3 regions of the Pantoea sp. PGP6 genome follow, and region 3 is predicted to be linked to each of the others. Evidence: riboswitches for the same ligand, from Rfam matches in the RefSeq annotation. Region 3 holds a riboswitch; each other region holds the start of a gene.
The links. Region 3 has a riboswitch for thiamine pyrophosphate ahead of tenA (thiaminase II). Riboswitches for the same ligand answer to the same signal wherever they lie in the genome.

Region 1 (9,951 bases), on a different contig from region 3:
CTGGCAGAGAAAGGAGGAATATCGGGTGTTGAGCTGCAACCGAAAAGCAATAAGGAGAGAGACAGGGCGGAAAAACGCTGAAGCAGCGTGGTCATGATGGCAGGCCCCTTAAACAAAAGGGGCGAATCGCCCCCTGTTTTAAAGCTTAACCGCAGTGCGACGTCTTACTTAACGGCGTCTTTCAGCGCTTTACCAGACACGAATGCCGGTACATTTGCTGCAGCGATTTTGATCTCTTTGCCAGTCTGCGGGTTACGACCGGTACGCTCAGCGCGGTGGTTCACTTTAAAAGTACCAAAACCAACCAGTTGTACAGCATCACCATCTTTCAGAGACTCAGTGATCGCAGCCAGAGTAGATTCCAGCGCTGCCTTTGCCTGGGTTTTAGACAGGTCAGCTTTTTCTGCGATCACATCAATCAGTTGAGTCTTGTTCATAAGTTATCCTTAAAGTGTATTTATCGCTTGCTAAGCAACGAGTGCGAGGGAAAAGCCATATTCTGGCACTCTTCAGCCTGCACGCACCGATAGCCACAATTTTCAGCCCCCCAAATGTAGACCAGAGAGGGGGCCGATGTGAAGCCTCCAGGCGCGCTAATTCGGGCCTGAAGTCACGTTTTGTCGCCTTACTGCTGGAAATTTATACCGATGTTGCTAATTCCCGCTTCACGCAGGTCCGATCGCAGGCCTTTGATTAATTCAAGGTCACGCTCTTCGCACTCGGCAAGCAGGCGGAAAATCTCCCATTGAAGGTCCCATTCATCAATGATGGCCGGGTTTTCACGAAGCTCTTCGTCGGTCATTTCGCGTCCAGCCTGGGTCATTTCCAGCATGGCAACGGTAGTAATTGAGGTCTCGCTGACTTCAATCGCGTGCTCAAGTGTGTCGCCGCTCAGCTGCGCATGAACCACTTCGCTTAATGCCACGCAGGCATCAATCGCCGGATACACACCGTAAACCTCAAACGCATCACCATCAGGAATGGCAGCTTCAAGTTTTTCCAGCTGGCTGTCGAAGTTGATCTTCGCATCTTTGACCGTCAGGTTTTCCCAGATCAGATCAAGAATGCGGCGATAGAGTGCCGGATCGGCAAATTCGGTCTGCTCGCAGAATGCCCGATAATTCGGGTACATACGCTCACACAGGCAGGCCATAAAAGTAAGATGCTGCCAGCTTTCCAGCTTCGCCAGACGCAGATGAACGGGATTTTGTAACATAAAGGTGGCTCTTATTCGTTTCGCTGGCGGCAGTGTAACTGCAAAAGCGCAGCACAAACAGTGTTAAAGCGCGTTTTGCCAGCGCTGGAAAGCGGTTCGGTTCGAGGCAACCGCGTCGGCCCAGCGGGTCGGTTCCGGCAGCCGGTAACCACGCGTACAGTTTTCGACCCACTGCAGCGCGGTATCCAGGCTGACACGATGACCGGTGGCGACAAACAGCGGATTGCAACGCTGCTTGCTGCGCCATACCCAGCCTATCTGTTCGCCTTTGTCGATCAGTGGCTGACGACTGCCAGGCTGCGCATCCAGATCGGCAAACCGGCCACACAGACGACTTTTCGCGACACCAATGGTGGGCACATCGACCAGCAGGCCAAAATGCGACGCAACGCCGAGCCGTCGGGGATGGGAGATACCGTGACCGTCGACAAACAGCAGATCCGGTTTTTGCTCCAGCATCTGCCATGCGGCCATCAACGCCGGATACTCACGGAAGGAGAGAAAGCCGGGAATGTAAGGCATGGTGGTCTCAATACGCGCAATGCGATGTTCCACCAGCGTTAGCGAAGGCCACTCAAGCACTACCAGCGCCGCCCGGGTGACGGCACCTTCCTGTTCAAACCCGACGTCCGCCCCGCCAATAAAGCGCGGCGGCAATACGTCAAAGTCATCTTCACGCACCACATCAGCGGCGCGTTGCAACTGCTCAGCGCGAAGTGCGGCAATATCCATGGTTACTCCTGATGGAAAGGACGCGATAAACGGTGCACCGCTTCAACAAACACGCCCGCATTTTCCGGCGGGACATCCTGATGAATACCGTGACCGAGATTGAAAACATGACCGGTGCCATTGCCAAAGCGCTGCAGAATCCCGGCCACTTCCTGTTCAATACGGGCGGGTGGCGCATAGAGCATTGAAGGATCCATGTTGCCCTGCAGCGCAACTTTGTCACCGACACGGCGGCGTGCATCGTCGATATCTGTGGTCCAGTCGAGGCCCAGCGCATCGCAGCCGGTTTCGGCCATCGCTTCCAGCCACTGCCCGCCCCCTTTGGTGAACAGGGTAATCGGCACCCGACGACCGTCGTTTTCACGCAGCACGCTATCGACGATTTTGTGCATGTAGTGCAGCGAGAACTCGCGATAATCACGGCCGGTCAGGACGCCGCCCCAGGTATCAAACACCATCACTGACTGCGCACCGGCGCGAATCTGGGCATTGAGATAGAGAATAACGCTGTCCGCCAGTTTATCCAGCATCGCATGCAGCGTGGCGGGATCGGCATACATCATCTTTTTGATTTTGGTGAACGCTTTGCTGCTGCCGCCTTCCACCATGTAGGTGGCCAGCGTCCACGGACTGCCGGTAAATCCGATCAGCGGCAGGTCGCCGTTCAGGCTTTTACGGATGGTGCGCACCGCGTTCATTACGTAACCCAGTTCCATTTCCGGATCGGGCACCGGCAAACGCTCTACATCTGCCCGGCAGGTAATTGGATGCGAAAAGCGCGGACCTTCGCCGGTTTCGAAATAGAGGCCCAGGCCCATCGCATCAGGGATAGTCAGGATGTCACTGAAGAGGATTGCAGCATCCAGCGGATAGCGGCGCAGCGGCTGCAGCGTCACCTCACAGGCCAGCTCAGCATTTTTACACAGCGACATAAAGTCACCCGCTTCGGCGCGCGTCGCTTTGTATTCTGGTAAATAACGTCCGGCCTGGCGCATCATCCACACTGGCGTTACATCTACTGGCTGACGTAACAGGGCACGCAAATAACGATCGTTCTTCAGTTCACTCATTTCATTACTCTCTCAATTTCAGGCGTGTAGTGTAGCACTTTCACGCTTCGGCGCGGCACAGGGCGACGGTATCTTCAATCAGGCGGCGCGCCACGGTGCCCGGTGGCGGCAGCAAGGGCAAGGCATCAAAACGAAACCAGGCCGCATCCAGCAGCTCTTTGCCGTCATGTTGCAGATCGCCACTATCATATTCCGCCATAAACGCCGTCATCAGCGATTGCGGGAATGGCCACGGCTGGGAGGTGACGTAGCGGACATTTTTGACGCGGATATTACTCTCCTCCATCACTTCACGTGCCACCGCCTGTTCCAGCGTCTCGCCGACTTCGACAAAGCCAGCCAGTACGGTATAGACGTTATTACGATGACGGGCGTGATTCGCCAGCAGGATCTCATCGCCACGCCGGATCGCCACGATAATGCAGGGCGCAATCTGCGGATAATAGCGCTCGCGGCAATGACTGCACAGGCAGGCAAACTCATGTTTGCTGTGGTGCATTTCGTGACCACAGTAGCCACACCAGCGATGGGAACGGTAGAACTCCGCCAGCTGCACGCCGCGTCCCGCCAGCTGAAACAGCCCCACATCCAGATCGATCAGTTGCCGTACCGAGAACATGCTCTCTGCACGTGGCTCGCAAATCAGCCAGACTTTTTCCCCCTGCCACTCGCCAATCTGTCGGGCTTTGGTACCCGTCAGACCGAAATTTTCGGCGCTTCCGTGGGGTAAATCACCTTGCGGCAACCAAAGTTTCTGCTCGTGGCTGACAATCCACCATCCAGCGTCTACGCTTGAGATTTCGCATTGCATTTATTTCGTCATCCTTAGCGTCAACTCGCACGCTGAAGTCCTGATGTTAAGTGTGTAGATGAACAACTATAACTCACATGGAGTTAGATATGCTTAACCAGTTAGACGTCCTGGCCGAACGCGTAGGTGGCAGTAACGAACTGGTCGATTCGTGGCTGGAAGCCCGTCGCCAGCTGTTAGTAACCTATTACCATCTGGTCGGACTTAAACCGAATAAAGAAGCCCTGACCCGCCTTGATGAGCAGGCGCTGGATAACTTTTGTCATGGCCTGGTCGATTATCTTTCCGCCGGTCACTTTAGTATTTATGAACGCATCATCAGTGAGATGAGTGGTGACAGCCCGATGATCGCGGCGGCCCAAATCTATCCCCCGCTGGAAGCCAACACTGAGCGCCTGATGCAGTTGTATGATGGCCATCTGCAGCAGGCGATCGATGATGATAACTGCATGACGTTCCAGCAGGCGCTATCTGAAGTCGGTGAAGTGCTGGAGGCGCGCTTTACGCTGGAAGACAAGCTGATCCAGCTGGCGTGGGATAACCATCTGGCACCACCGCCGGTGGCCAATGACAGCCAGATTGCTCGTCCGGCATAAGGTTAAACGCAGGTAAAGGGGTTGTGATTCAGTTGCAGCCCTTTTATGCTGAAGGGGTTCTGATGGCTGAGGCCAGAAGAACCCATTTTTTTCTGTTAGAACGTTAAGGTTTTTCGTCTTCAGCGGGCGCTCTGCCAGCCGCAGCGTAAAACCGCATTCTTGTCGGAGTGCCCAGTTGGGCTGAGACCGTTAATTCGGGATCCGCGGAACCTGATCAGGTTAGAACCTGCGAAGGGAACAAGAGTAAATATTGTCGGTACGCCAGTCTCTTGCACTGCCCGTGCTGTTACTCCTTCCGAACTCCGGACAAGCATCATTCCCACTCAACTGGAAGATTGCTATGTCTGACCCAAAAATGACCCGTCGTGAACAGCGTGCCCTGGCGCAGGAATTTATCGATTCACTGCAAGGCGGCAGCGCATTTCCCCGTTCTGAACGCATCTGGATTACCGGCAGTCGGGAGGATATTCGCGTACCGATGCGCGAAATCAGTCTCAGTCCGACCCCGGTCGGCGGCAGTAAAGATCAGCCACTTTATGAGCAGAATGAGGCGGTGCCGGTCTATGACACCGCCGGTGCCTATGGCGATCCCGCCGCGCAGATTGATCTGCATCGCGGGCTGACAAAGCTGCGGGCAGGTTGGATCGAAGAACGCAATGATAGCCAGCCACTGCCACAGCGCAGTTCAGACTATACCCAGCAGCGTCTGGCGGATGATAGCCTCGATCATCTGCGCTTTGACGCGCTGCCCACCCCGCGTCGCGCCCTTGCTGGCCGTTGCGTCACGCAGATGCATTACGCCCGCCAGGGCATCGTGACGCCGGAGATGGAGTTCATCGCCCTGCGGGAGAATATGGGCCGTGAGCGAATTCGCAGCGAGGTGTTACTGCAACAGCACCCGGGCCACAGTTTTGGCGCGCATTTGCCAGATAACATCACCCCGGAGTTTGTGCGTCAGGAAGTGGCGGCTGGCCGGGCGATTATTCCCGCCAACATTAACCATCCTGAATCGGAACCGATGATTATCGGGCGTAACTTCCTGGTCAAGGTGAATGCCAACATCGGCAATTCAGCGGTCAGCTCGTCGATTGAGGAGGAGGTAGAGAAACTGGTCTGGTCGACCCGCTGGGGCGCCGATACGGTGATGGATCTCTCTACTGGCCGTAATATTCATGAAACGCGCGAATGGATTTTGCGTAACAGCCCGGTGCCAATCGGCACAGTGCCGATTTATCAGGCGCTGGAGAAAGTGAACGGCGTGGCCGAAGCGCTCAACTGGGCAGTATTCCGCGATACGCTGCTGGAACAGGCTGAACAGGGAGTCGACTACTTCACCATTCATGCGGGCGTACTGCTGCGCTACGTGCCGATGACGGCAAAACGGCTGACCGGGATTGTCTCGCGCGGCGGATCGATCATGGCGAAATGGTGTCTGTCGCATCATCAGGAGAGCTTCCTCTATCAGCATTTCCGCGAAATCTGTGAAATCTGCGCGGCCTACGATGTCTCACTGTCGCTGGGCGATGGCTTGCGTCCAGGCTCGATTCAGGATGCTAACGATGAAGCGCAGTTCGCCGAACTGCAAACGCTGGGCGAGCTAACGCAGATCGCCTGGGAATATGATGTGCAGGTGATGATTGAAGGCCCCGGCCACGTCCCGATGCATATGATCCGCCGCAATATGACAGAGCAGCTCGATCGGTGTCACGAGGCCCCCTTCTATACGCTTGGTCCCCTCACCACCGACATTGCGCCCGGCTATGACCACATTACCTCCGGTATCGGCGCCGCAATGATTGGCTGGTTCGGCTGTGCGATGCTGTGTTATGTCACGCCCAAAGAACATCTTGGTCTGCCAGATAAGGAGGATGTGAAGCAGGGTCTGATCACTTATAAAATCGCCGCTCATGCCGCCGATCTCGCCAAAGGCCATCCGGGCGCGCAGATCCGGGATAACGCGATGTCAAAAGCGCGCTTTGAATTCCGCTGGGAAGATCAGTTCAATCTGGCACTCGATCCGCATACGGCGCGCGCGATGCATGACGAAACATTGCCTCAGGCGTCCGGCAAGGTGGCCCATTTCTGCTCAATGTGCGGCCCTAAATTCTGTTCAATGAAAATCTCTCAGGAGGTACGGGATTTTGCCGCACGCCAGCAAGCCAGCGCGCAGCCGATTGAGGTTGGCATGGCACAGATGTCTGAACAATTTCGCAGCCGGGGTGGTGAGCTTTATCATCCGGCAGATGCCATGAAGGAGGAGTAACTATGTCCGCATTTCCTGCTACTGTGTCGCGTCTCGGCCTGTATCCGGTAGTCGATAGTGTTGAATGGATCGAACGCCTGTTAGATGCCGGCGTCCGTACCCTGCAACTGCGCATCAAAGATCAGTCGGACGAGGCGGCAGAAGCGGCCGTCGCCCAAGCCATTGCGCTGGGCAAACGCTACGATGCGCGCCTGTTCATCAATGACTACTGGCGGCTGGCGATAAAGCATCAGGCCTACGGTGTCCATCTGGGTCAGGAAGATCTGGCGGTGGCGGACCTGGCACAAATCCGTCAGGCGGGATTACGACTCGGCATTTCAACCCATGATGATGCCGAACTGGATCGTGCGCTGGCCATTCAGCCCTCTTACATCGCGCTCGGGCATATTTTTCCGACCCGCACCAAACAGATGCCATCCGCGCCGCAGGGACTGGCAGAACTGCAGCGGCATCTGGCCCGCCTGACGCACATTCCGACCGTGGCGATTGGCGGTATCTCCGTTGCGCGGGCATCCGCGGTGCTGGCGACCGGCGTAGGCGGCATTGCAGTGGTAAGCGCCATCACCGAGGCAGAGGACTGGCATGAAGCGACGCGTACCCTGCTGGCGCTGGCTGAACCGGCGCAGCCAGCGTGAGTATTGTTGGGTAACAGCGCGCAAAAATAATTAAACTGCTGTAACGGCAGCGATAAATCAGGAATACCGCGCGCAGTTAGCCAATCAGTCACTGGCGCGGTGTCAGACAGCCGTTTAGTGTGGCCTTCGTCAGGTACGGTTACCTGACCAGGGCCAGTTCCCTCCTCTTTCTGGCCCTGCTTCTTCCCTACTTAGCCACCAGCAAATCGGGCGCTAAGGCGGCAGGAAGATCATCATGCTGGCAGGCCTGCATCGCCCGCTCGACGGCTGCCCCTACCCGCGCCACCGCCTGTTCGGTTTGTTCAGTGATCGGCAAGCCGTAGTTTAAGCGCAGGCAGTTACGGTATTTGCCCGAGGCGGAAAACAGTGAGCCGACGGCGATCTGAATTTTAGATTCACGCAGTTCGCGATTAAGACGAACGGCATCAAAGGGCTCCGGCAACTCAATCCACATCAGGAAACCGCCCTGCGGACGGGACACGCAAATCCCACAGGGGAAGTAATGACGCACCCAGCAGCTGAAGGTTTCATAGTTGCGATGATAGATCTGCCGCATCCGCCGCAGATGGGGTTGATAATGGCCCTGACGAATAAACTCCGACACAGCATGTTGCGGTTGCGTGGCGGTAGAGCCGGTAACAATGTACTTCATATGCAGGACGCGGTCCCGGTAGCGGCCCGGTGCCACCCAGCCAACCCGTAATCCGGGTGCCAGCGTTTTAGAAAACGAGCTGCAGAGCAGGACCCGGCCATCCAGATCTAACGCTTTGATGGTCGGCGGACGCGGATATTCCCAGGCAAGCTCACCATAGACATCGTCTTCAATCACCGCAGCGTCAAAGCGTTGCGCCAGCGCCAGCAAGGCGCGTTTACGCGGTTCCGGCATAATGAAACCCAGCGGGTTATTGCAGTTCGGTACCACCACCACCGCTTTGATTGGCCACTGATCAAATGCCAGTTCCAGCGCTTCCAGGCTGATGCCGGTCACCGCATCGGTGGGGATCTCAATGGCGCGAATGCCAAAGCCGCGCAGCGTCTGCATGATGCCGTGAAAGGAAGGTGACTCAACCGCGATGATATCGCCGGGCTCGCAGACCGCGCGTACTGCGACGGATAACGCTTCATGACAGCCGGTGGTGATCACAATGTCATCAGCGGTAAACTGACAGCCGCTATCGATCGCCAGACGCGCAATCTGTTGTCGCAGCGCGAGCACGCCGTACAGGTTGTCATAATTAAGCAGCGCCGTTTCCTGCTTCTGGGCCTGACGGCTAAATGCTTTCCACAGCGGCTTTAGCGTCGGCTGGGTCAGATCGGGCATGCCGCTGCCAAGTTGCAGCACGTCATCTTCCAGACGGCTGTTGATCAACTCCAGTACCGCGTCCCACTGGGTGACTTCAACCGGCCGCTGCGCAGGCCGCGTCAGTGCGGGTATCGGCGGGGTCGCTTTCCGTGATGCCACAAAATAGCCTGAACGCGACTGCGGTGTGATCATCTGCTTCTCTTCCAGCAGGTGATAGGCCTGTTGTACCGTACTGATGCTCACGCCATGTTCGGCGCTCAGGCTGCGTACTGAAGGAAGACGCTCTCCGCTGCGGTATAAGCCCTGTTCAATGCGCTGCGCCAGTAGCGTAGCCAGATGTTCATATCGGGTCATCGTATCCCCTCGTTGCAATTTTCAAAGCCTGAACCAGTACAGTTAGTCACTATTATTACCATTCAGATCGCACTGACAGCAATCTGTATGTTAAATAAAAGTGATTTTTGGGTCTGTATCATACAGCGCTACTTTACGAAAATAGTCCTCAGGCAAAACAATGAGGGCAGCATGATGGGATACGATGAAAATCGCGCAGGCAAACCGTTTACCGGTACACCTTACACACTGGTGCGTTATCTGTGGCGCAGCTTCAGACGCTGGCAGTGCCGGCGTGAAACCCGCCTTATTCTGTCGAAACTCAGCGACAGCCAGCTAAAAGATATCGGCCTCAGTCGCAATGAATGGAACAAGCTGAACTGAAGACAAAAAAAACCCTGCCGAAGCAGGGTTTTTTATTACGCCAATGACGATTACTCGTCGTTGTTACCGCCGAGACCGGCGTTCAACAATTCGGCCAGGCTGGCTGAGGCTTCATCCGCAGTAACCTGCGGTGCTACCGGCACTTCACCTGCCGCTTTGCGGCGCATACGATCCTGATGGTAAGCGTAACCGGTACCGGCCGGGATCAGACGACCCACGATTACGTTCTCTTTCAGACCGCGCAGTTCGTCGCGCTTGCCTGCTACAGCAGCTTCGGTCAGGACACGAGTAGTCTCCTGGAACGATGCGGCAGAAATGAACGATTCGGTTGCCAGTGACGCTTTGGTGATACCCAGCAGGTCACGCATGAAAGTGGCACCAACTTTTCCGTTCGCTTCCAGATCGCGGTTAGCAATCTTGATGCGAGAGAATTCAGCCTGTTCACCTTCGAGGAAGTCTGCACTTCCTGCGCTCATGATGGTTGCTTTACGCAGCATCTGACGAACGATGACTTCGATGTGCTTATCGTTAATCTTAACGCCTTGCAGACGGTAAACTTCCTGCACTTCGTTAGTGATGTAACGGGTCACCGCATGCACGCCACGCAA
Region 2 (9,951 bases), on a different contig from region 3:
AGCCAGACGTAAAAATATTTGCCTGGCGCATCCGGGATTTCAAAACCGAAATAGGGCGCGTCACGTGAGATATCCCACTGCTGCAGGCCTGATTCGAACCACTCCTGCATCTTGTTAGCGACCTGATCCTGCAACGCACCGGAACGGGTCCAGGCCTGCAGCATGGCGCTGAACGATGGCAGATCAAAGAAGAAGTGTTCCGAGTCGCGCAGCACTGGCGTCGCACCGGAGACCACCGACTTCGGATCAATCAGTTCGGTCGGGCTGTACGTCGCGCCGCAGACTTCACAGTTATCACCGTACTGATCGGCAGACTTACATTTCGGGCAGGTGCCTTTAACAAAACGGTCCGGCAGGAACATCCCTTTTTCCGGATCGTAGAGCTGAGAAATGGTGCGGTTCTTAATAAAACCGTTCTCTTTCAGGCGACCGTAAATCAGCGCCGACAGCTGGCGGTTCTCATCACCGTGGGTCGAGTGATAGTTGTCATAGCTGACGTTGAAACCGGCAAAATCGGCTTCATGCTCTTGTTTCATTTCAGCAATCATCTGCTCTGGCGCAATGCCCAGCTGCTGTGCTTTCAGCATAATCGGCGTGCCGTGCGCGTCATCAGCGCAGATGAAGTAAACCTGATTGCCACGCATTCGCTGGTAACGCACCCAAATGTCTGCCTGGATATGCTCGAGCATATGGCCGAGATGGATTGATCCGTTCGCGTAAGGCAGCGCGCAGGTTACCAGAATTTTTTTAGCGACTTGAGTCATAGTTTGCGTAGCTTTCTGTTGATTGAAAAAACGGGCTTAGATGGTAACCGAAGGCTCCGCTGGCGTAAACACAAGGGATTCGCCACCGGCAGTCGCCGCGAAACAGTGGCCATCTGATATCATTGAAAATACATCGCTGAAGCACAGCGTAAGAACAGCATAAAAAAGGAGTGGGGGATGACAGTACAATCCCGGGAACCGCATACGCCTGAAGCCCTGCGCGCCATCGTGGTCGGCGTACTGAGAGGCTTTGAGCATCCGACGCTGCAACAGAATCTCACTGCGCTGAAAGCGTTGCATCACGTGGCACAGCTGGACGGTAAGCTGCATATCGAACTGATCATGCCGTTCGCCTGGGCCAGCGCCTTTGAAGAACTGAAAGCGCAGACCAGCGCCGAGCTGCTGCGCCTGACCGGCACGCGCGCGATTGACTGGCGTTTAAGCCATGATATCGCCACCCTGAAGCGGGTGAAAAACCAGCCTGGCGTTAACGGCGTGAAAAATATTATCGCCGTCAGCTCCGGTAAAGGCGGCGTGGGCAAATCCAGTACCGCCGTCAATATGGCGCTGGCGCTGGCCGCAGAGGGCGCGCGCGTCGGCATCCTCGACGCCGATATCTATGGCCCGTCGGTGCCCAACATGCTGGGCACCGAACATGAACGTCCTACCTCGCCCGATGGGACCCATATGGCACCGATTATGGCGCACGGGCTGGCCACTAACTCGATTGGCTATCTGGTGACTGACGATAACGCCATGGTGTGGCGCGGGCCGATGGCCAGTAAAGCGCTGATGCAATTGCTGAACGAGACGATGTGGCCGGAGCTGGATTATCTGGTGCTGGATATGCCGCCGGGCACCGGCGATATCCAGCTGACGCTGGCGCAGAATGTTCCGGTGACCGGCGCGCTGGTGGTCACCACGCCGCAGGATATTGCGCTGATCGACGCCCGTAAAGGCATCGTGATGTTTGAAAAAGTCAGCGTGCCGGTGCTGGGCGTAGTCGAGAACATGAGCCTGCACATCTGCAGCCAGTGCGGCTTCCACGAACCGATTTTCGGCACTGGCGGGGCGCAAAAGCTGGTGGCTGATTACCACACGCAGCTGCTGGCCCAGCTGCCGTTGCACATTAACCTGCGTGAAGATCTGGATGCGGGCCAGCCGACGGTAATCCGCCGGCCGGACAGTGAATTCACCGCGCTCTACCGCCAGCTTGCCGGACGGGTCGCCGCCCAGCTTTACTGGCAGGGCGAGGTCATTCCTGGCGACATCGCCTTCCGCGCACTTTAAGCCCGACCCGACCCGCTGGTGTATTCAGACGCCAGCGGGTAGTGCATCAGCACATAGCCTCCCTGTTCCCCTTCGCCCTGCGCAATCATCTTCCAGCCATGCTTCAGATAAAATGCCTGCGCCGCTTTGTTCATCGTCAGACATTTCAGCGCGCCGGTCGAGGTGAAGCGCGCCTGAACCGCTTCCAGCAAGGCACTGCCTGCACCGCGGCCCTGCCAGTCGGGGTCGACATACAGGCTATGCAGGAAATTATCATTCTCCAGCAGGCCGGCAAATCCGACGCGCTGCCCGTCACAGTCGGCTACCAGTACGGTTTCACCGAGGATAACGCCATCAAAATCTTCCAGCTGCCAGTCGCTGCCATCCAGCCAGCGCCAGTTATGCCGCCGCGCCGCCAGAAACAGCGTACGCAAAAAAGGCCGATCGGCTTCAGTAAACGGACGAATCTCCACAAGTCAGCTCCTTTTATCTCTGGTCTTACAAAGCTAGCAGCGATTGGCCGAAAAGATTTGAAAAGTATAAAGCGGGTTAATTGTCCCGACATTCCCTGTACACTGCCTCGCGGGCCAGAGAGCATCCCGCTTTCCGCGTTTGATAGCTTTCGTTTATTTGATTGATAACGACTGCATATTAGATGTTGGCCCGAAAATTCTGTAACTTACATCACATAATTCAACGGAGGCCATCAGATGTCTATTATCAATACCAAAATCAAGCCGTTCAAAAACGCAGCATTCAAAAACGGCGAGTTCATCGACGTAACCGAGAAAGACGTTGAAGGTAAATGGAGTGTGTTCTTCTTCTACCCGGCTGACTTCACTTTCGTTTGCCCGACCGAACTGGGCGACGTGGCCGATCACTACGAAGAGTTCCAGAAACTGGGCGTAGATATTTACTCCGTTTCAACTGACACCCACTTTACCCACAAAGCCTGGCACGGTTCTTCAGACACCATCGCCAAGATCCAGTACGCAATGATCGGCGACCCGACTGGCGCGCTGACCCGTAACTTCGAAATCATGCGTGAAGCGGAAGGCCTGGCTGACCGTGGTACTTTCATCGTTGACCCGGAAGGTATCATCCAGGCGATCGAAATCACTGCTGAAGGTATCGGCCGTGACGCCTCTGACCTGCTGCGTAAAGTGAAAGCGGCACAGTACGTTGCTTCTCACCCAGGCGAAGTGTGCCCGGCGAAATGGAAAGAAGGTGATGCAACACTGGCTCCATCTCTGGACCTGGTTGGCAAAATCTAATCCCGCTTCGGCCTTTCGATCTTTCTCTCATCGGGTGCCACGGCACCCGATTTTTTGACCAGGATATCACTATGCTCGACACAAATTTGAAGACGCAACTCAAGGCCTACCTTGAGAAATTAACCAAACCTGTTGAGTTGATTGCCACTCTGGACGAGGGTGCCAAATCAACCGAGATCCGTGAGCTGTTGGTCGACATCGCAGGCTTGTCTGATAAAGTCAGCTTCCGCGAAGAGAACGATCGTCAGGTCCGCAAGCCGTCGTTTTTAATCACTAACCCCGGCTCGAACAGCGGTCCGCGTTTTGCCGGTTCGCCACTGGGTCACGAATTTACCTCACTGGTGCTGGCGCTGTTGCAGACCGGTGGGCATCCGTCAAAAGAAGCGCAGAGCCTGCTGGATCAGGTTGCCGCGCTGGATGGCGATTTCCATTTCGAAACCTACTATTCGCTGTCATGCCATAACTGCCCTGACGTGGTACAGGCGCTGAACCTGATGGCGGTGCTGAATCCACGCATCAGCCACACCGCGATTGACGGTGGCCTGTTCCAGAATGAAATTCAGGAACGCAACGTGATGGGCGTGCCGGCGGTTTACCTCAACGGTAAAGAGTTTGGTCAGGGCCGCATGAGCCTGGCGGAAATCGTCAGCAAAGTTGACACTAACGCCGATAAACGTGCCGCAGAAGAGCTGAACAAGCGTGACGCATACGACGTGCTGATTATTGGTAGCGGCCCGGCGGGCGCAGCAGCAGCCATCTATTCTGCCCGTAAAGGCATTCGCACCGGTCTGATGGGCGAGCGTTTTGGCGGTCAGGTGCTGGACACCGTTGATATCGAAAACTATATTTCTGTGCCGAAAACCGAAGGGGCAAAACTGGCGGGCTCACTGCGCGCTCACGTCGATGATTACAATGTCGATGTGATTGAGAGCCAGAGCGCGATCAAGCTGATCCCGGCGGCTGCTGTGGGTGGCCTGCATGCGGTTGAAACTGCCTCCGGCGCGGTACTGAAGTCACGCAGCATCATCCTGGCAACTGGCGCACGCTGGCGTAACATGGGTGTGCCGGGCGAAGAAGAGTACCGCACCAAAGGCGTCACCTACTGCCCACACTGTGATGGCCCGCTGTTTAAAGGCAAGCGCACCGCAGTGATCGGCGGCGGTAACTCCGGCGTTGAAGCGGCGATTGACCTGGCCGGTATCGTTGAACATGTGACGCTGCTGGAGTTTGCCGGTGAAATGCGCGCTGATCAGGTGCTGCAGGATAAACTGCGCAGCCTGAAAAACGTGGATGTCATCCTGAATGCCCAGACCACCGAAGTGAAAGGTGACGGCAGCAAGGTAACCGGTCTGCAGTATATCGACCGTACCAGCCAGACTACTCACGAACTGGCGCTGTCCGGCATTTTCGTTCAGATCGGTCTGCTGCCTAACACTCCATGGCTGGAGGGCGCGGTTGAGCGCAACAAAATGGGCGAAATCATCATTGATGCCAAGTGCGAAACCAGCCTGAAAGGCGTGTTCGCGGCGGGTGACTGCACCACGGTTCCGTACAAGCAGATCATCATCGCCAGCGGCGAGGGTGCGAAAGCCTCACTGAGCGCCTTTGATTACCTGATTCGTACCAAAGCGGCTGAATAAGTTTTGCGATAGCCACGCAACAGCCCCTCGACTGATGTTGAGGGGCTTTTTTTTTAATATCCCGCCAGTGTCATCAGCATCATCCACAGCGGCGTCGTCACCGCAGCAAACAGCGTCGAAAACAGCATGCTGGCGGCAGCCGGGCCGGTAATCACATTAAACTTCTGCGACATCAGGTAGACGTTGACCCCGACCGCCATCGATCCCAGCAGCACCACCACTTTACTCTCCAGCGGCGGCAGGCCGGTCAGCCAGGCAATGGCCCACACCGTCATCGGTTGCAGCACCAACTTGAGCAGGCAGAGGGTATAACTCTCTTTCAGTCCTTCCCGCACCCGGTAATGGGCGAGGCTCATGCCAAGGGTAACCAGCGACAGCGGGGCGGCGATCGATCCCAGCATCCGCAGCGGTTCAGCAGCCAGCAGCGGCAGCGGACGCTGCAAAAAACTCCAGGCGGTACCGCTGAGAATGCCAATAATCAGCGGGTTCTTCAGCACGCCGATCGCGGTGCGCCCCAGCCCCTGCAGCGAAAAGCTGCCCTGTTTCGCCCACTCAACCGAGACCGTCAGCAGGGTCCAGAGGATCAGGCTGTTAAACACCAGTACCAGCGCCACCGAGGGCAGGGACGCGGGCCCCAGCAGTACCGTCGCCACCGGAATGCCGAGCATCACGTTGTTGGAAAAGATGCCGCCCAGCGCGAAGACCGAGCCAGCAACGCCATCCAGCTTAAACAGCCTTTTGGCCACTATCCGGCCGACGATAAACACCAGCAGGCAGCTGCCAAAGAAGGCCAGCAGCAGCCGCGCATCAACCGGCGGGCTTTGATAAAAATGGCTCATCACGCCAAACAGCATGCAGGGCAGCGCGACGTTGAACACGAAGCGGTTCATCCCTTCGCTGATGCTGGCAGGCCATTTACCCAGTCGCGTCAGGCCGTAGCCCAGCAGGATCAGAATAAACAGCGGTGCGGACAGATAGATTTGATGGCTTAAGCTTTCAAACAACAGTGGCATAGAGAGAGTCTGGTCAGACGATGATTAATTACCAGACTAACAAATTGCTAACTAACTGTTAACTTTAACGGTGTCTGAACCGCTCGCCGTCAGGACAGTTATCCCAGCCAGCGGCGGGCCTGTTGATCGCTGATATCCCGGTAATAGACACGATGAATTATTTTGCCGCAGCGCAGACAGCGGGCGGAAATATAGGTGGAAAGATAATGTCTGCCATTTGGTGCGATAGCACCGTGACGTTCGATAGTGATGTCCTGCCATCGATGGCGGTGAGGAATAAGCGCTGACAATCGCATCATACATCCTGAATAGTATGAAGTTCCGCTCCTGGAGTGGTTTAACTCCATGAAATGAGGTGTTTTTTTCGGCGATGCTGTAAGCAGGCTAATTATTATGGCTGGCTACCGTTTAAGGGCGGAAACCGATGCCGCGATCGGCAGCACCTTATCTCTGGCTTAAATAGCTACCTCGAAAGGGGTAGTTTTATGGCCCGCAGCATTAAGCCTGTTTTTGCTGCGGCGAGAATTGATCAGGATCATGTGAAGTGTCACCAGCGCGAGGATGGCTGACGCAGCTCTGGCTTGCTTTCGCGACGCCACCTCCTTATGCTGCAGGCTGTAACACGACTCGGGGTGCCGCTTTCCGTCAGGAAAGGGCTGAGAAAAACCCGCTGACCTGAACTGGATAATGCCAGCGTAGGGAAGTCTGATGCCTGACCGCATTCGCCTTCTTATTCGCCGGTTGGGAGCTATGATGACAGATCAATCTCAACACCTTTCTGCTGCGCAATTCGCGCCCATTCTGCACCGTTTCCGCCGTCAGTCACCGCTGGTGCACTGCATGACTAACGACGTGGTACAAAACTTCACCGCCAATGTGCTGCTGTCGCTCAACGCTTCACCGGCGATGGTGATTGATGCGGAGGAAGCCGCGCAGTTCAGCGGCTTTGCCGATGCCTTACTGATTAACGTCGGGACGCTGACCGCTGAGCGCCAGCAGGCGATGCAGGCGGCGGTCACGGCCGCCAGGCAGGCGGGAACGCCCTGGACACTGGACCCGGTGGCGGTCGGAGCGCTGACGCTGCGCACCACCTTCTGCCAGCGGCTGCTGAGCCAGCAGCCAGCGGTGATCCGCGGTAACGCGTCAGAGATCCTGGCGCTGGCGCAACAGGCCAGCGGCGGACGCGGAGTGGATAGCCTGCATCAGGCGGATGCAGCGCTGGAGGCCGCCCGGCAGCTGGCTCGCGACTATCAGACGCTGGTGATTGTGACCGGCGAAGTAGATTACGCCACCGACGGTCAGCGCACCTTTGCCATTCGCGGCGGCAGCCCGTTAATGACGCGGGTGGTCGGCACCGGCTGTGCGCTGTCGGCGGTGGTGGCTGGCTTCAGCAGTCTGAGCGGCGATCGGCTGCTCAACGTCGCCAGTGCCTGTCAGGTGATGGCGCGGGCCGGTGAACAGGCGGCGGCAAGCTCAGCCGGCCCCGGCAGTTTTGCCACGGCGTTTCTTGATGCGCTCTGGACGCTGGAGGTGGACCATGAAACGCATTAATGCACTGACCATCGCCGGGACCGATCCCAGCGGCGGGGCAGGGATCCAGGCCGATCTGAAAACCTTTTCCGCGCTGGGCGCGTATGGCACCAGCGTGATCACCGCGCTGGTGGCGCAAAATACCCGTGGCGTCCAGTCGGTTTACCGGATCGATGCTGACTTTGTGGCCGCCCAGCTTGATTCGGTGCTGGACGATGTGCGTATCGACAGCGCGAAAATTGGCATGTTGTCAGAAACCGCCATCGTCGGGCAGGTTGCGGCCCGGCTGAGACGTAGCGCAATTCCTTTCGTGGTGCTGGATACGGTGATGGTGGCGAAAAGCGGCGATCCGCTGTTATCCGCCGATGCGATTGCCAGCGTCCGCGAACTGCTGTTACCACAGGTGTCGCTGATTACGCCGAATCTGCCGGAAGCAGCAGCGTTGCTGGGGTGCGCGGTGGCGGAGAGCGAAGCGCAGATGCGGGCGCAGGGCGAGGCGTTGCTGGCGGCGGGATGTCAGGCGGTATTGATCAAGGGCGGTCACCTGACGGCTGATAACAGCCCGGACTGGCTGATCACCCCTTCGGGCCAGCAGCGGTTCAGCACGCCGCGGGTTAATACCCGTCATACTCACGGCACCGGCTGCACGCTGTCAGCGGCGCTGGCGGCTTTGCGTCCGCGTCACGCCGACTGGGCTGATACGATCACCGAAGCGAAAGCCTGGCTGCAGCAGGCGTTGTTACAGGCGGATTCACTGGAGGTCGGTACGGGAATCGGGCCGGTGCACCATTTTCATCAGTGGTGGTAGCGGTGGATGTGCCATCCCGCGCTGAGGCGGCGGGACGGCACCGTTGCCGGGTCAGGGTGCTTCAAACCATGCGCTGTTGCGCTCGGCAATAGGGGTAATTGAGAAAATCATCTCCTGCAAATGACGGCGCATCGCGGCTTCGGCGGCGTCTGCGTCGTGATGTTTCAACGCTGCAAAAATCTCCTCATGCTGCTGAATCAGGCTTTCCGGCGGTGAAACCTCACTCAGGGTCAGAAAACGAACCCGGTCCATCGCCGCTTTAATGTTCTCGACGGTTTCCCACGCCAGCTTGCAATCAATACTTTCGGCAATCAGCCGGTGAAACTCATCATCCAGGCTGAGAAACGCCTGGCTGTCATGCCGCTCAGCCGCCATGCGTTGCAGCTGCAGGTTGTGTTCCAGCATCATCAGCGCCGGGTCGCCAATCTCCAGCGCCGCACGGCGCACCACTGAGACTTCCACCGCTTCACGGATGAAGCGGCCGTCCGCCACCCGTTTGGCGGAAATTTTACGCACAAAGGTGCCGCGTTGCGGCAATACCTGTACCAGTCCGGCTTCGGCCAGCTTGATGAACGCTTCGCGCACCGGCTGGCGTGAGACGTTAAAACGCGCAGAGACCTCTTTTTCCGACAGCAGCGAACCCGGCTGAATCACACAGGTCACGATATCTTTGCGCAAAAACCGGTAAATCTGCTGATTCACCGGTTCGCTGGTTGTAATGGTATAGGCGATCGACATGCAGCAATATCCATATTACGGCTGGCTGGTGCCAGCCCGAAGGGAAAGGGTCAGTCTAATCAGCACGCTGCGTCTGCGCCAGTGCTTTGTCATCATCGCATCAGGCGCGGGTCATGTACTGCTGCACCGTCGCACGCGCACCCTGGGTAGTCAGCTGCTGATAACAGGCGGTCAGCCGGGCGACCAGATCGGCGTTGTCTGCCAGATCGTCGCCGAAGATCTGGCGCAGGCCGAGCAGCGCACGCACGCGCGCTTCACCTTCTTCGCTGCTGGCCACGCATTCTGCCAGCGTCGTCTTCAGCGGATCGCGAACCTCAATCGGCTGACCCTGTTCGTCGGTCCCCCCGACATAGCGCATCCAGCCAGCCACGCCGAGCAGCAGCAGTTCACAGCGGCTGTTATTACTCAGATGCCAGCGCAGACTGTCCAGCAGGCGCTGCGGTAATTTTTGCGATCCGTCAGTGGCGATTTGCCAGGTACGATGTTTGATGGCGCGGTTTTCATAGCGGGCGATCAGCGAATCGGCATAGGCTTCAAGGTCCACGCCCTGAGTGCGCAAAGTGGGTGCCTGCTCATCGACCATCAGTGAACGGGCAGCGGCGCGGAAGTGCGGATCGGCCATGCAATCGCTGATGTGCTGATAGCCGGCAAGGTAGCCAAGGTAGGCGAGAAACGAGTGGCTGCCATTCAGCATGCGCAGTTTCATCTCTTCATACGGCAATACGTCGCTGACCAGTTCTGCTCCCGCCTTTTCCCACGCCGGACGACCGCTGACAAAATTATCTTCGATGACCCACTGAAAGAACGGTTCCGCTTCAACCGCTACCGGGTCACGGGAGCCGAGCCGCCCGGCCAGCGCGTCAAACGCCGCCTCCGTCATCGCCGGCACAATCCGGTCAACCATGGTTGAGGGAA
Region 3 (9,951 bases):
GTCTGCCCCACTGCATATTGGGTGACGTTGTCACCTACCGCAGCGATCCGACCGACAATTTCATGACCCGGTACTAAGGGGTAACGGCTGACGCCCCACTCATTGCGCGCCATGTGCAGGTCTGAATGACAGACGCCACAGAAAAGCACGTCAATTCTGACGTCGTCAGCCTGCAGTTCGCGTATCTCTACCTGCCCCGTGCGTAGCGGTTGAGTTGCTTGTGATGCAACCAGCGCATGAATTTTCATCTGTCGCCTCTTTGTTATCGATGGGAATGAAAGCGGCACACTATAGACATCCGGTACCTCATTTGGTAGTAGTTACCTTTTGGTAACCATCAAATGAAGGAAGGCTTATGCCTGTGTGGGTTGAAGGAAAGCTCTGCTTCTATGCAGACTCACCGCCTCGGCGGCTGCTGGAGTTGTTTGCCGTCAAATGGAGCACCATGGTTCTGCATGCGCTGTATCACTGGCCGGAAAACCGCGCGCGTACTGGTGAGCTGGAGCGTAGTTTGCAGGGGATTTCAAAGAAGATGCTGATTCAGACGCTACGGGAACTGGAGCAGCGCGGGCTGGTTACGCGTGAAGTGCATCAGGTTGTGCCACCCAAAGTGGAATACAGCCTGACCGCACTGGGTCAGCGTTTTGCCGAACCGATTGAACAGATGTATCAATGGGGGCTGGAAAATCAGGCGGCGCTGGACGAGATGGAGCGCCATGCGCGTAATCAGAAGGATGTCACTGGGTGACGGTCGCTTCGTCACCCGTGGCGATACTTTCACTGTTCAGCGATGCTGGCAAAACTCAGTCGAACGGGAATTCACGTGCCAGCAGCCGGGAAATAACATTCAGCGCGCCTTCGTCATTGTTGCTCTGCGTCTGATAGCGCGCCACGGCTGCCACAGCGTCAACGGCATTGGCCATTGAAAAGCTGAAACAAGCCTGTCGCAGCATCTCTATATCGTTGGCGCTGTCGCCAATTGCCAGCACTTCACAATCGCTGATGCCCCATTTTTCCTGCAACAGCGCGATGCCGTGCGCCTTGTGGCAGCCGGGAATGATCAGGTCGATAAAGCCAAAGCCACTTGAAACCGGATGCATGATGTTCTCCAGTTCGCCCAGCTTGTTGTGCAGTCGTAGCAGCAAGGCGTCCACGCCTTCATGCGCCAGGTTAAGCGAGAATTTGAAAATGGTGTCATCGATGTCATACAAATCATCACGCTTTTCGAGCCGGTGGTAATGATTCGCCAGCATCGTCAGCACTTTATCAGAGGCGGAGGAATGCACATAAGCGCCGTTACGACCGCAAACCACCACCGCGATATCCGGTTCATGCGCCAGAATATCGAGAATCTGATGGACTTTCTTTTTGGCTAACTCGCCGCAAAATATTTCTTCATTGCAGTCCGAAACCCATGCACCATTTTCCGCCACAAACGCAATTTCATCTTTTATGTCAGGGAAATAGCGCTGCAGCTGGTAATACTGATTTCCGCTCGCGACCACGAAACGGATGCCCTTTTGTTTCAGCAGAGCATACTGACGTGCGAACCGCTGGACGTTGTACTGTTTGTTGTCATCCAGAAAGGTGCCATCCATATCCACCGCAATCATCTTAACCGCCATCTCGCCTGCCCCTTTACCCGCGCCGTCATTTCCTTTCGGCTGATTGATTTGATTCATAAAGCTTACTCGCTGTGTGGATTATTGAGAATGCTATTAGTGAGTTTGTTAACGGCTTTCAGAGCGTTCCGGTAAGGAACTTGTGTTACAGCGCACGTTTTTTATGGTTAAAACGATGTTAATCTCAGCCGTAATTTACGAATGAAGGTTAATTAAATTTCATCCGTAACTCAACCCTGACATATTAAGGAGCATGAGATGACGATGATTTCCCAGGCTACGCCGCTTCCTGCCGACGTTAAAGCAGCTATCCGACAGATGAAACAGCAGTTACGCAGCCAGATTGGCGATGTGGAAGCGCTGTTTCGACAAGTGTGCAATAGAATCGAAGCGGCCATTGGCGAGGCTAAAGCGGAGGAGCAGCGAACGGGCAGCGCCTGGCCTGTTATACCGATGCAGGCTATCGCCGATGGAAAGGTTTCAGATGAAACTCGTGCGCTAATAAAACGCCGTGGCTGCCTGGTAATTAAGCAACATTTTGCCCGCGAGCAGGCACTGGCGTGGGACAAGTCGATGCTCGACTACCTTGAAATGAATCACTTTGATGAGCAGTATCGTGGCCCCGGCGATAACTTCTTCGGCAGTCTTGAGGCGTCAAGGCCGGAAATTTATCCGATTTACTGGTCACAGGCACAGATGCAGGCGCGTCAGAGCGATGCCATGACGCAGGCGCAGTCCTTTCTCAATCGCTTGTGGACCTTCGACTCGCACGGACAGCAGTGGTTCGATCCGGATGTCAGTGTGATCTACCCCGATCGAATCCGCCGCCGACTACCCGGCACCACCTCAAAGGGGTTGGGTGCGCATACTGATTCCGGGGCGCTGGAACGCTGGCTGCTGCCCGCTTATCAGCGGGTCTTTGCCAGACTGTTTACCGGTGATTTCGAGGCATACGATCCGTGGGATGCCGCGTATCGCACTGAGGTGGATGAATATGACGTTCCCGATACCACCAAATGCTCGGTATTCCGCACCTTTCAGGGCTGGACCGCCCTGTCAGATATGATTCCAGGCCAGGGCTTGTTGCATGTGGTGCCGGTACCGGAAGCGATGGCCTATGTTCTGCTGCGTCCACTGTTAGCCGATGTGCCGGACGACGAGCTGTGCGGCGTAGAACCGGGCCGGGTATTACCGATTAATGAGAAATGGCATCCTCATCTGATTGCCGGACTCAGTTCCATCCCGGCTTTAGAAGCGGGCGATTCCGTCTGGTGGCATTGCGATGTGATTCATGCGGTGGCACCGGTTGAGAATCAGCAGGGCTGGGGCAACGTGATGTACATCCCGGCCGCGCCGATGTGCGATAAGAATCGGGCTTATGCCCACCGGGTAGCCCAGGCGCTGGGACAGGGTCGTTCGCCCGCTGATTTCCCGCCTGAAGATTACGAAACGAACTGGCAGCAGCGTTTTACGCTGGCCGATCTGAATCAGAATGGTCGCCGTGGGCTGGATTTAGCCTGATTTATCACCGCGTCGGGGTCCGGCGCGCTCTTTTCCCTGTTAAACTGCAGCAACTGTTTTTTCGGCGAAACTGACTTATGAATCCGCGACATCATCATATTATTCAACTGGTTAATACCCGGGGTACCATTGCGGTCAGTGAGCTGGCACAGCTTACAGGTGTCTCAGAAGTGACGGTGCGTCAGGATCTTACCCTGCTGGAGCGCGATCGTTTACTACGACGGGTACATGGCTCGGCACTGGCACTCGACAGTGACAATGTGGGTACCCGAATGAATACCCGTTATCCGGTCAAGCAGGCGCTGGCCAACCATGCCGCCAGCCTGGTGGCCGCCGGTGAATCGGTGTTGATCGAAGGCGGCAGCACCAATGCTTTACTGGCGCGCGCGCTGGCGGATCGCAGCGATATTACGCTTGTCACCGTCAGTCATTACATCGCGCAGTTACTGCGTGAGGCCGCCTGCGAAGTGATTGTTCTGGGAGGTCTGCTACAAAAAAGCAGTGAATCGATGGTCGGCCCGCTGACTCGTTACTGCATCCAGCAGATCCACTTTCACAAAGCGTTTGTCGGGATTGATGGCTGGCACCCGGAAAGCGGCTTCACCGGGCGTAATATGCTGCGCTGCGATGTGGTGGATGCGGTGCTGGCGAAGGGCGTCGATAGCTATGCGCTGACTGACAGCTCGAAGTTTGGACAGATTCAACCCTATCCGCTGTCGCCAGGTTATCAGGTCCGGCATGTGATCACCGACGATCAACTCGATGCTCTGACCCTGCAACAACTGAATGACCGCGACATTGATGTGATTCAGGTCAGTGCAGACTAAGTGCGACCGCAGGGTCCGACAGAGATCGAATCACGCAGCATCAGGCTGCCGCTGAACGGTGGCCTGGGCCGCCATTCTCCGCCATCCAGCATGATCACCAGCCGGCCAATGGTTTCGTTAATCATTTCGGTGACCGGCAGTTTTACGCTCGATAGAGAGGGTGTGATATAGGGTGCCAGCGGAATGTCGTCAAAGCCCATTACTGATACCTGTTGCGGTACCGCAATACCACATTCAGTCAGCCGTTTGATCGCACCAATTGCCATCTCATCGTTGCTGGCGACAATCGCGCTAAACGCCACTCCACGCGCCAGCAGGCTATCAACCGCGGCCATGCCGCTCTGCGCTGTCCACTTCCCTGTCACAATCCGCTGCGGTTCGGCCGGAATGCCTGCCGCATTCAGTGCAGCCTGGTAACCGGACAATCGCTCCATGCCGGTCGGAGAATCCAGCGAACCGGTAATAAACGCAATATCCCGATGACCATGAGTGACAAGATGCGTCACCGCGCTGGCGCTGGTTGCGTGCTGATCGACATAAATGCAGTAGCTGTCATTGATACGCAGGCGGCGATTGATCACCAGAATCGGCTGGCGTTGCTGGGAGATGATGGTATCCAGCTCATCGATAGAGAGAAAACGCGGATAAATAATAATACCGTCGCAGCGCAGATCGAGCAGGAACTGGATCGCTTCCCGCTCCTGCCCGGCAGTGTGTTTCCCATCGGCCAGAATAAGCTGGCGGCCCTGCTGTTCCATCATCCGTGCTGAATGTGCCATCAGTTCGGCGAAATAACTGCCACTATACAGCGTATTGGTGATCACCAGCCCGATGGTCTGACTGGATTGGGTCGCCAGATTACGCGCCAGCAGATTGGGCCGGTAGTCAGTTTCAGCAATCGCCTGTAAGACCCGTTCGCGTTTCTCCTGACCGACATAGCCATTACCAGACAGCACCCGGGACACGGTGGCCTTCGACACGCCTGCCCGATCTGCTACATCCTGAATTGTTGCCATTTACCTGCTCCTTCACTGCGCATGATTGCAGTCTACCTAAGCCTCTCATAGTTGGAAATATTTTCCCCGCCGTCACCGCTCCGGGCATCACATAGTTTGGTGAGCTAAATCACATAAATAAAAACGTGCAATTTTTAACTCTTGTCGCCATCGATAAAGTTCTTCATGATTTTGTGAAACCGGTTTCCTATTCGCCGCTCAATCAGGGCAAAAAAACATAACATTGACCGATTATCCTACAGAGAAGATCCCTCATGCCCAGAAACTACGACGAGGTTTCACGCGCGATTGTCGACGCGTTAGGTGGCCTCACCAATATCGAAGCGCTCACGCATTGCATGACTCGCCTGCGCTTTGTGGTTAAAGACCAGACCCAGGTCGATTTCGTCCGGCTGAAAGCCATTGATGGCGTAATGGGGGTGGTAAATAACGACACTCAATGCCAGGTGATCATTGGTAACAATGTTTCGCAGGCGTATCAGGCGGTGATGCAGCTTGGCTCGCCTTCCGCGTCCTCATCGGCGCCGGTTAAGCGTAAGCTGACATTGAAAGGCATCGGTGCAGGGATTCTTGATGCGCTGGTCGGCACCATGTCACCGCTGATTCCCGCCATCATTGGCGGATCGATGGTTAAGCTGCTGGCGATGATCCTCGATATGGCAGGCGTGTTTGAAAAAGGCTCATCGACGCTGGTTATTCTGAATGTCATCGGCGATGGTGCCTTCTTCTTCCTGCCGGTGATGGTAGCGGCCTCGGCCGCGTTGAAATTTAAAACCAACATGTCGCTGGCGATAGCCATTGCCGGCGTGCTGGTGCATCCCAATTTCATTGATCTGATGGCGAAAGCGGCTCAGGGCCAGCCGGTAGAGTTTGCCTTTATCCCGGTGACCGCAGTGAAATATACCTACACGGTCATACCGGCACTGGTAATGACCTGGATTCTGTCACATATCGAACGCGGCGTAGATCGCATTACGCCGGCCGTGACCAAAAACTTCCTCAAGCCTATGCTGATTGTGCTGATTGCCGCCCCGATCGCGATTGTGCTGATTGGACCTATTGGCATCTGGATCGGTAGCGGCATCTCAGCGCTGGTCTATACCGTTCACGGTTATCTCGGCTGGCTGTCGGTCGCCATCATGGGTGCCATCTGGCCGCTGCTGGTGATGACCGGGATGCACCGGGTCTTTACGCCAACCATCATTCAGACCATCGCTGAAACCGGTAAAGAGGGCATGGTGATGCCGTCAGAAATTGGTGCCAATCTCTCGCTGGGCGGATCGTCACTGGCGGTGGCATTCAGAACCAAAAACCGCGAACTGCGGCAGACTGCACTGGCCGCAGCGGCGTCAGCTATCATCGCGGGCATCTCGGAACCGGCACTGTATGGCGTAGCGGTACGGCTGAAACGTCCACTGATCGCCTGTTTAATCAGCGGCTTTATCTGTGGTGCGGTGGCCGGTATTGGCGGTCTGGCCAGCCATTCAATGGCCTCGCCTGGTCTGTTTACCAGCGTACAATTTTTTGATCCCGCCAATCCGATGTCGATGGTCTGGGTTGCGGCCGTGATGGTGCTGTCGGTAGTGCTGTCATTTGTGCTGACGCTGATTTTAGGTTTCGAGGACATTCCGGAAACCGGACCCTCGACGGCCCAGGCAGCGCCAGCAGCGACGCCCGCCCCTGAGCGCACCAATGCAATTAACGCTAACTAACGGGCAATGCTGACCCGAAACCAGAGGATGTCATGTCTGAATCAAGATTCCCGCAAGGATTTTTATGGGGCGGTGCGTTAGCCGCCAACCAGGCTGAGGGTGGCTATCGTGAAGGCGGAAAGGGCTTAACCACCGTTGACATGATCCCCCACGGCCCGCATCGGATGCCGGTGAAACTCGGACTGGAGCGGCGTTTCGCCCTGCGGGATGATGAGTTTTACCCCAGTCATGACGCCATTGATTTTTATCATCGCTATGCGCAAGACATCGCACTGATGGCGGAAATGGGGTTCAGCGTATTTCGTACCTCCATCGCCTGGAGTCGCCTCTATCCGAACGGTGATGAACTGACGCCTAATCCAGAGGGAATTGCCTTCTACCGCGCGGTGTTTGAAGAGTGCCGTAAATACAATATTGAACCGCTGGTGACCCTGTGTCACTTTGACGTACCGATGCATCTGGTGACCGAATATGGCTCGTGGCGGAATCGCAAAATGATCGAATTTTTTGCCCGCTATGCCCGCAGCTGTTTTGAGGCGTTTGATGGTCTGGTGAAATACTGGCTGACTTTTAATGAGATTAATATTCTGCTGCACAGCCCGTTCTCCGGGGCCGGGCTGGTATTTGAGGCGGATGAAAATCACGACCAGGTGAAATATCAGGCTGCACATCATGAGCTGGTGGCGAGCGCGCTGGTGACCCGAATCGCCCATGACATTAATCCGGTCAATCAGGTCGGTTGCATGCTGGCGGGCGGCAATTTCTATCCGTGGTCAAGCAAACCGGAAGATGTCTGGGCAGCGCTGGAAAAGGACCGGGAAAACCTGTTCTTCATTGATGTGCAGGCGCGCGGATATTACCCCGCCTATGCGGCGCGGCTCTTCCGTGAAAAAGGGGTCAGTCTGCAGATTGATGACGGTGATGCAGAGATCCTGAAAAACAGCGTCGATTTTGTCTCGTTCAGCTACTACGCCTCGCGTTGCGCGTCGGCGGAGATGAACGAGCTCAACAGCAGCGCCGCCAACGTGGTGAAGTCCCTGACTAACCCCCATCTGACGCGCAGTGAATGGGGCTGGGGCATCGATCCGCTTGGACTACGCATCACTATGAATATGATGTATGACCGCTACCAGAAGCCGCTGTTCCTGGTGGAAAATGGCCTCGGCGCACGGGACACGATCAACGCAGAAGGTGAGATTGATGATGACTACCGCATCAGCTATCTGCGTGAGCATATCCGGGCGATGGGTGACGCCATCGCTGATGGCGTGCCGGTGCTCGGCTATACCAGCTGGGGCTGCATCGATCTGGTGGCCGCATCAACCGGCGAAATGAGTAAACGCTACGGGTTTGTCTATGTGGATCGCGACGACCTTGGCCGGGGAACGCTGGCCCGCCGTCGGAAAAAATCGTTCTGGTGGTATAAAAAGGTGATCGCCAGTAACGGTGAAGTGCTGGAGTGACAACGTCACTGGCTTAGCTCGCTAAACCGCGGCGGTTTAGCGGGGCCATCGGCTGTTGCATGCCTGCGGCGTGCCGTTGTATTCAGCTGACAATTATCGTATAACAAACGTCTCCGAGGGGTGTCCTGTTATGGGCTGAGATGGTGCAAACCGAACCCTTTGAACCTGATCTGGGTCATGCCAGCGAAGGGACGGGTCGGCAGAGTCTTCTGCAACATCTCCTGCATCATTGCCTGTTCTTCACCGTATGCCCGGATCTCCCTGAGTTAACACTTTTCGTTAACCAACAGTTACTGGAGATCCCATGTCACTCTCACTTTTTGAAACCGGCTTTTATGGCCGCCTGCGACAACAGGCTGGCGATCACTGGCACGCCTATGTCTCTCACGATTTTGTCAAGCAGCTCGCTCAGGGCACGCTGCCTGCGGCCGCCTTTCGTCATTATCTCACCCAGGATTATCTGTTTCTGCTGCATTTTGCCCGCGCCTATGGGCTGCTGGTCAGCAAACTGCACGATCCGGCCGCGCTGCGAACCGCAACGGCCTCCCTCAATGCCATTGTCAATGAACTGCCGCTGCACCGGGCGTACTGCCAGCAGTGGGGGATCAGCGAAGCCGCGCTGGTCAGCCAGACCGAAGCGGTTGAAACGCTTAACTACACCCGCTACGTGCTGGATGTCGGCCACAGCGGAGATGCGCTGGAATTGCTGACCGTGCTGATGCCGTGTGTTGCAGGCTATGCCGAAATCGGCCTGAGCGTGTTACATCATCCCACCACCGTCATCGAAGGCAATCCTTATGCCGCCTGGATAGAGAATTATGGTGATGCCAATTATCTGGCGGGCGTCAGAGCCTCTCTGGACCTGTTTGAAACGCTGGCCCATCAGCGCGCCGGCGCAGCACGTTTTGACCGGCTGGCGACCCTCTTCACCACCGCCACCCAGCTGGAATCCGCCTTCTGGCAGATGGGGCTCAATCATCAACCCCCTTTGTCATCATGAGCGGCTCAATGGCATTACTGCCGCCCGGCATCTCAATCCGTGACCTCTGTGTCGATTTTGCCACGCATCGGCTGTTCGACCGGCTCAGTCTGGAGATTACCCCGGCACGTTTCACCTCACTGCTCGGAGCCAGCGGTGTCGGAAAGAGTACCTTAATGCGCGTGATTGCTGGCCTGACACCGCCGACATCCGGGGTGATCGGCGGCAGTGATGGCCTGCCGCTGGCTGGCCGGTTCGCCTGGATGGGTCAGCAGGATTTGCTCTATCCGTGGCTGACCGTTGAACAAAATGTCTGCCTCGCCAGCCGCCTGAAGGGTGAAAAACCGGACCGCCACTGGGCGCAACATCTGCTGGAGCGGGTCGGTCTGCATCGTCACGCAACGGCGCGGCCCGCGACGCTCTCTGGCGGGATGCGGCAACGCGCTGCGCTGGCCCGCACGTTGTATGCGCGCAAACCGATCGTGTTGATGGATGAGCCTTTTTCCGCACTTGATGCCCTGACCCGCCACCAGATTCAGACGCTGGCCGCGGAGGTACTGGCGAACCATACCGTCTTGCTAATCACCCATGACGCGGCGGAAGCCTGTCGGCTGAGTCATCATATGCTGGTGCTCAGCGCATCAGGCCTGGAAGCCTGTCAGCCATTGCCGGGCCAGCCACCGCGCGCGCCGGACGATATCAGGGTCATAGAGAGTCAGGCAGCTTTACTGCAAAAACTTTCACTGCCAGAGGGGATCGGATGAAACACCTCGATGGTTTAGCCCGCATGTGGCGCGGCCTCACCCTGTTC

Region 1: another riboswitch for thiamine pyrophosphate. It lies ahead of thiC (phosphomethylpyrimidine synthase ThiC); the one in region 3 lies ahead of tenA (thiaminase II).
Region 2: another riboswitch for thiamine pyrophosphate. It lies ahead of thiM (hydroxyethylthiazole kinase); the one in region 3 lies ahead of tenA (thiaminase II).

What each region holds. Positions count from the first base shown of each region.
Region 1 is NZ_JBQBMA010000001.1:4,057,843-4,067,793, forward strand. Features, by position in the region: gene ACLIBF_RS19605 (DUF1481 domain-containing protein) at 1-95, opposite strand, end outside; gene hupA (nucleoid-associated protein HU-alpha) at 165-437, opposite strand; gene ACLIBF_RS19615 (YjaG family protein) at 626-1,216, opposite strand; gene nfi (deoxyribonuclease V) at 1,280-1,948, opposite strand; gene hemE (uroporphyrinogen decarboxylase) at 1,951-3,018, opposite strand; gene nudC (NAD(+) diphosphatase) at 3,059-3,829, opposite strand; gene ACLIBF_RS19635 (Rsd/AlgQ family anti-sigma factor) at 3,919-4,425, shown strand; TPP riboswitch at 4,579-4,679, shown strand; gene thiC (phosphomethylpyrimidine synthase ThiC) at 4,766-6,688, shown strand; gene thiE (thiamine phosphate synthase) at 6,691-7,323, shown strand; gene ACLIBF_RS19650 (aminotransferase-like domain-containing protein) at 7,511-8,980, opposite strand; gene ACLIBF_RS19655 (DUF1127 domain-containing protein) at 9,155-9,343, shown strand; gene rpoC (DNA-directed RNA polymerase subunit beta') at 9,394-9,951, opposite strand, start outside.
Region 2 is NZ_JBQBMA010000001.1:1,522,335-1,532,285, forward strand. Features, by position in the region: gene metG (methionine--tRNA ligase) at 1-764, opposite strand, end outside; gene apbC (iron-sulfur cluster carrier protein ApbC) at 942-2,054, shown strand; gene ACLIBF_RS07235 (GNAT family N-acetyltransferase) at 2,051-2,506, opposite strand; gene ahpC (alkyl hydroperoxide reductase subunit C) at 2,744-3,307, shown strand; gene ahpF (alkyl hydroperoxide reductase subunit F) at 3,379-4,947, shown strand; gene ACLIBF_RS07250 (AEC family transporter) at 5,001-5,960, opposite strand; gene ACLIBF_RS07255 (hypothetical protein) at 6,059-6,256, opposite strand; TPP riboswitch at 6,579-6,679, shown strand; gene thiM (hydroxyethylthiazole kinase) at 6,714-7,511, shown strand; gene thiD (bifunctional hydroxymethylpyrimidine kinase/phosphomethylpyrimidine kinase) at 7,498-8,298, shown strand; gene ACLIBF_RS07270 (GntR family transcriptional regulator) at 8,350-9,036, opposite strand; gene ACLIBF_RS07275 (mannitol dehydrogenase family protein) at 9,137-9,951, opposite strand, start outside.
Region 3 is NZ_JBQBMA010000002.1:193,372-203,322, reverse strand. Features, by position in the region: gene ACLIBF_RS21425 (NAD(P)-dependent alcohol dehydrogenase) at 1-248, opposite strand, end outside; gene ACLIBF_RS21420 (winged helix-turn-helix transcriptional regulator) at 356-748, shown strand; gene ACLIBF_RS21415 (Cof-type HAD-IIB family hydrolase) at 804-1,625, opposite strand; gene ACLIBF_RS21410 (DUF1479 domain-containing protein) at 1,887-3,143, shown strand; gene ACLIBF_RS21405 (DeoR family transcriptional regulator) at 3,221-3,970, shown strand; gene ACLIBF_RS21400 (LacI family DNA-binding transcriptional regulator) at 3,967-4,986, opposite strand; gene ascF (PTS cellobiose/arbutin/salicin transporter subunit IIBC) at 5,241-6,698, shown strand; gene ACLIBF_RS21390 (6-phospho-beta-glucosidase) at 6,731-8,161, shown strand; TPP riboswitch at 8,268-8,370, shown strand; gene tenA (thiaminase II) at 8,466-9,161, shown strand; gene ACLIBF_RS21380 (ABC transporter ATP-binding protein) at 9,170-9,904, shown strand; gene ACLIBF_RS21375 (ABC transporter permease) at 9,901-9,951, shown strand, end outside.